2 regions of the Cedecea davisae genome follow, and region 2 is predicted to be linked to the other one. Evidence: predicted binding sites of a transcription regulator. Region 2 holds the regulator's gene; the other holds the start of a gene.
What was found. The regulator PurR, encoded in region 2, represses purine synthesis genes. The targets are predictions, from matches to a motif close to CANGCAAACGTTTGCNTG.

Region 1: the regulator PurR is predicted to act here: its motif matches at 1,763-1,780, upstream of pyrC (dihydroorotase).

Annotation. Positions count from the first base shown of each region.
Region 1 is NZ_CP172054.1:3,068,679-3,071,763, reverse strand. It holds gene bssS (biofilm formation regulator BssS) at 1-28, opposite strand, end outside; gene dinI (DNA damage-inducible protein I) at 327-572, opposite strand; gene pyrC (dihydroorotase) at 648-1,694, opposite strand; gene ACG1VR_RS14725 (lipoprotein) at 1,840-2,400, opposite strand; gene mdtH (multidrug efflux MFS transporter MdtH) at 2,500-3,085, opposite strand, start outside.
Region 2 is NZ_CP172054.1:2,811,718-2,814,802, forward strand. It holds gene sodB (superoxide dismutase [Fe]) at 17-598, shown strand; gene ACG1VR_RS13435 (YnhF family membrane protein) at 669-758, opposite strand; gene purR (HTH-type transcriptional repressor PurR) at 1,050-2,075, shown strand; gene punR (DNA-binding transcriptional activator PunR) at 2,072-3,010, opposite strand.

The DNA.
Region 1 (3,085 bases), 260 kb from region 2:
TCTGAATAACATCACTATTTTTTTCCATCATAACCCCTTTTATACGTGTTTAAAGACAACGGCTAGCGAGGTTCATGCGTGATTTATCGTGAAGCGACTTAAGTATATCAATACTCTGTATGTATGGGGGTTAAATAAATACTCCGCAACACTTTTTTTGCATTATTGACGTTGGGTGAGCAATAAATCGACAGGCTATTCCGATTTGTCTGAGATAAAGTGGAAATTAATCAGCGGGTAGTTTAAAAAACGAGCAAAATAAAGCGTAGAAATAAAAAAACCGGATGGCGACACCCGGCAAAAAAGTACCAACATAATTGAGGGTATTAGTCGGCGGAAAACCAATCGTCAGCGCTTTCCCAGGTTTCCTGGAGGATCTCGCTGATTCGCGTTTTATCTTCTTTTGCTCCGCCCAGCACCGAAAGGTTGTTGCCGGACGCGTAGCGCACCTGGACTTCGCTGCTGGTGTCGGGGAAATGCTGATTAATACGGCGGGAAAGCTCGCTGGCAAGGGCGTCAATCGCCCCCGGCGGTAGCGGTGTAGTTTTAGCTATAGTGACTTCAATACGCATAACGACCCCCTGTACAATATACTGGATATTTATACAGCCTAATTATCCACTTCGCAACAGGGGGCGCTGAAAAATTTAGCGTTTTACCGACCAGACAACCTCTTCCCCGGCGAGGAACGGCACGATGCTGTCATCTTCGGTTTCAATCAGCTCCGGCATTTTCTCCGCCACGCGCACCAGCTCGATGCTCTCTTCATTCACCGGCAGGCCGTAGAAACGCGGGCCGTTCAGCGAAGTAAAGGCTTCGAAGTGCTGCAAGGCATTCATCTCTTCAAATACCGTGGCATAGGCGCCAAGGGCAGAAGGCGCGTTAAAGCAGCCCGCACAGCCGCAGCTGGCTTCTTTACGGTGACGAGTGTGCGGAGCCGAGTCGGTACCGAGGAACACGCGTTCGCAGCCGCTGGCGACCAGCGCACGCAGCGCTTCCTGATGAACGCTACGTTTCAGGATAGGCAGGCAGTAAAGGTGAGGGCGAATACCGCCAACCAGCATATGGTTGCGGTTAAACATCAGATGCTGAGGCGTGATAGTAGCCGCAATCAGTGAATCACCTTCCTGCACATACTGAGCGGCGTCTTTGGTGGTGATATGTTCGAACACCACTTTCAGGCCCGGCAGCTGGCGGCGCAGCGGCTCCATTACGGTTTCAATAAAGCGGGCTTCGCGGTCGAAAATATCGATATCGGCGTGGGTGACTTCGCCATGCACCAGCAAAGGCATGCCGATTTTTTGCATGCGCTCCAGCACCGGCATAATTGCGGCCGTACTGGTTACGCCGTGGGCGGAGTTGGTTGTCGCGTTTGCCGGGTACATCTTGGCCGCTGTAAACACGCCTTGGTTAAAGCCGCGCTCCAGCTCGTTCGGGTCGAGCGTGTCGGTCAGGTAGCAGGTCATCAGCGGTTCAAACGTCTGCCCGGCAGGCACGGCATCCAGAATACGCTGGCGATAGGAAACGGCGGCTTCAACGCTGGTAATCGGCGGCATAAGGTTAGGCATCACAATCGCGCGGCCAAAATCCTGGCTGGTATAAGGCACCACGGTTTTCAGCATCTCGCCGTCGCGAAGGTGGATATGCCAGTCGTCTGGGCGGCGGATTTTTAATACCTGAGGTAATGCGGTCATGAATGTGCTCCGGCGTGTGAGGGAAAATCAGTCATCTGGGGCTGGTTTTATGCCGGGCACTAAGGATAAGGGGAAACGTTATCGTTTGCACCACTTATGTTGCACAAACTCATCGGGACAGTTAGCTGCCCCGATGGTTAAGCGATTAGTCGGTGAAAGGAATAACGATCTCGCCGGGTTTGACTTCAATCCCTTTGGCATATTTCTTCGCCAGCGACTCGCCTTTGCTGCGATCTTCGCTCAGAACGTAAGCCGGCTGCTGGTTAAAGTAATTGCGCAGCGACTGGTTCAGATAAGGGACGATGGTTTGCAGCACGCTCTGCATTTTTTGCGGCTCAACCTGGGCATCCACCACTTCCATTTCCTGCAGGAAGATAGCGCCTTTCTCTTTGTTGAACACCGGCAGCGCCTTGAGCTTCAGCTTCAGGGTGGCTTTCTGGTTGCCGAACAGAGAAGACATATCCAGGTTAGCATCGCCGGTTAGCGTCACTTTGTTTGGTTCTTCCCGGCCAATCTGGCTGGTGAGGTTAGTCAGCACAACGTGCGCGTCTGCAATACCGGGCAGGCCGATATCTTTTGAGAAGTTATTGTGTTTCTCCAGCGCCTGGTTAATCTCCTGTTCATTGACGCTGTACTGCGTTAATTGGTTACATCCTGCCAGCAGGCCGCTGAGCATCAATGCTGCGGCAAAAACAATCTTCTTCATAGGCTTCCTCAAATAGCGGCTCCAATGCCGTGCCTTGCGTTAATCAGCATAATCCGACACGGCAGGCGCTGCTACCGGAAAAGTATGAAAGCGGGATGCTTACCTCTGGCCGCCCGGCTCCAGCATCGTCGGCTCTACCCGCTTAAGGCTAAACTGCCACCACAGCGCGGCAAGCGTAATGCAGCCGATTATGCCGAGCATTGCCCACGGCAGTTCCGGCTGCCCGAGGGTTTTACCGACGTCAAATAACCAGCCGCCGCCCGTATAGCCGAGCGCTCCGCCCAGCGATAAGCCTAAGCGGCTGAACCCCATATAGCTGCCGCGTGCGCGGGCGTCGGCAAGCGAGGCGCTCAGGGTTTCACGCGCCGGTTCGGCAATAATTGAGCCGATATAGAACGTGCAGATCAGGGCAAAGAGCTGTTGCAGGCTTGAGGCGAGGCCGATGGGCAGCAGGCTGAGGGTCATCAGCACCAGGCCCGCCATTAAACGCTGCTCAAGGCGGAAGCGTTTTTCGCTCCAGCGGGCAATGGGATAGAGCAGCGTCAGGGATAGAGCGGCTTCGATGGCATACATCCACTTCACCGCCGATGGCGTACCGGCGATGTCGTTAACCATCAGCGGCAGCATCAGCATCACCTGTACGGCCAGCATGTAATAGCCGGTCAGCGTTAGCACATAGGTAACG
Region 2 (3,085 bases):
AACAAGGAGTGAAGCAATGTCGTTCGAACTACCCGCCCTGCCCTATGGCAAAGACGCTCTCGCGCCCCACATCTCGGCCGAAACCCTGGAATACCACTACGGTAAGCATCACCAGACCTACGTCACTAACCTGAACAACCTGGTAAAAGGCAGCCCGTTTGAAGGGAAAACGTTAGAACAGATAGTGAAAAGTTCAGAAGGTGGAATTTTCAATAACGCGGCTCAGGTCTGGAACCATACCTTCTACTGGCACTGCCTGGCACCGAACGCTGGCGGAGAGCCAACGGGTGAGCTTCTGGCTAAAATTAACCAGGCGTTTGGCAGCTTTGAGGCGTTTAAAAAGCAGTTTAGTGAAGCGGCAATTAAAAACTTTGGTTCGGGCTGGACCTGGCTTGTGAAAAATAGCGATGGCGGCCTGGCTATTGTTTCTACCGCGAATGCCGGAACGCCGCTGACGACCGACGCCACGCCGCTGCTGACCGTGGATGTCTGGGAACACGCCTACTATATCGATTACCGTAACGCTCGCCCGGTGTACCTTGAGCATTTCTGGGCGCTGGTAAACTGGAGCTTCGTGGCGAAAAACCTCGCCGCCTGATAACCAGAGAGCAAGACGTTTCTCTGTTTGCCAGAAATGTTAAGGGCCGCATTGAGCGGCCCTTATTAAATCAGTGCAGTACGGCGGTTAGCGCACCGGCAACAATCAAGCTCAGTACGACAACCGTGGTCACCACGGAAAACTTCAGATCGGTACTCATCGTAAGCTCCTTTATTTCCCTACAAAGTGTAAGTGGGGTGATTTTCCCACAATTGGCGATAAAAATCCTGCTGGATTTGCACAGATCTCGGTTTTCCCTCTTCCACTTTGCTCCGGGATAAGCCAAAATCCTTCGCTAATTTACCGCGTATCGCCCGGCAACGCCCTCCTCCCGCTGTATGTCGCATTCCCGACAGGCCTGCAACCAACGTGTTGCCCCAGGAGTTAGCGAAGGCAAACGTTTAACACATGAGTTATCAGGAGTTTACGATATGGTCTGGAGTGACATCTAATGGCAACGATTAAGGACGTAGCGAAACGCGCAAACGTTTCCACTACAACTGTGTCACATGTCATCAACAAGACCCGTTTTGTTGCGGAAGAGACGCGCAACGCCGTTTGGGCGGCCATCAAAGAGCTGCATTATTCTCCGAGCGCCGTAGCCCGCAGCCTGAAGGTCAACCACACCAAATCTATTGGCCTGCTGGCAACCTCCAGCGAAGCGCCCTATTTTGCCGAAATTATTGAGTCGGTTGAAAATAGCTGCTTCGCCAAAGGCTATACCCTGATCCTCGGTAATGCGCACAACAACTTTGATAAGCAGCGCGCCTACCTGTCGATGATGGCGCAAAAACGCGTTGATGGGCTGCTGGTGATGTGCTCCGAGTACCCGGAAACGCTGCTCTCCACTTTGGAAGAGTACCGCCATATTCCGATGGTGGTCATGGACTGGGGCGAAGCCCGCGCCGACTTTACCGACTCGGTCATCGATAACGCCTTCCACGGCGGCTATCTCGCTGGCCGCTATCTGATTGAGCGCGGCCATCGCGACATCGGCGCTATTCCCGGCCAGCTGGAACGCAACACCGGCGGCGGTCGCCATGCCGGGTTCCTCAAGGCGCTTGAAGAGGCCAATATCAAGGTGCCGGAGAACTGGGTGGTTCAGGGCGACTTTGAGCCGGAGTCCGGCTACCGCGCCATGCAGCAGTTGCTTAACCAGCCTCATCGCCCTACCGCGGTATTCTGCGGTGGCGATATTATGGCAATGGGCGCCATTTGCGCAGCGGATGAGATGGGACTGCGCGTGCCGCAGGATATCTCCATCATCGGCTACGATAACGTGCGCAACGCCCGCTACTTCTCTCCGGCGTTAACCACTATTCACCAGCCGAAAGAGCGCCTGGGTGAAACCGCCTTTAATATGCTGCTCGACCGTATTGTTAACAAACGCGAAGAGTCGCAGACTATTGAGGTGCATCCGCGCCTGATCGAGCGCCGCTCGGTTGCCGACGGTCCGTTCCGCGACTACCGCCGCTAAACGCTCAGCGGAGCCGGGTTTTGCCGCCCCGGCTCCTGCAGCCATTCCTGATTCATCGTCTCGCTGTCCCCGAGGTAGTCCAGCAGCCAGCTTAAAGCCGGCGAGGCATCGTCCTGCCGCCAGGTCAGGCAACAGGCCGCATCCGGGAACGGATTTTCCAGCGTCAGCTCCCGCCACTCGCCGCCGTCCAGCCATGGCTTAGCAATGTGGGCGGGCACCATGCCAATGCACAGGCCCGCACTCAGGCAGTCCGCCCCCGAAGCCCAGTCCGGCACCACGACTCTGCGCTGGTTATCCAGCAACCAGGTAATGCGCTTGGGCAGAGAACGTGAAGTATCTTCCAGCACCAGCGACGGCCATGCCCTTAGCTCATCATCAGGAATAACACCTTCGTGTTGCGCAAGCGGATGCCCGGAGGAAACCACGCAACGCCAGCTTAACGCCCCCATATCCCGGAACGCATAGCGCCCCCCTACAGGAATGGCCTGAGTTGCGCCTATAGCCGCCTCAACCCGCTCGTCCGCCAGCGCGTCCCACACGCCGTTGAACACTTCCTGAAACACCCGCAGTTCGATATCCGGGAAGTGACGATAAAAATCCAGCACCAGCTGGCGGGTCCGCTCCGGCTTCACGATATTGTCCACCGCGATGGAGAGATGCCCGCGCCAGCCGTTGGCTATCTGCTGGCACTGCTGGCGGGTTGCCATCATTTTTTTGATAACAGAACGCCCTTCTTTAAGAAAAAAGGCTCCGGCGGCGGTTAACTCAACATCGCGATGGCGACGTTCAAACAGCGGCACGGCCAGCCATTCTTCGAGCTGACGTACCGTATAGCTTATGGCAGAAGGCACGCGATGCAGCTCCTGGGCCGCCCCGCTAAAACTGCCGTTGCGCGCCACCGCGTCAACGACCTCCAGAGAATATTCAGACCACATGTTTTTTGCCTGCAAAAATTTTGAATGCAACTCGCAAATATTAGCGTTTCACAAGCGCTTTTGCACTCCGTAGAC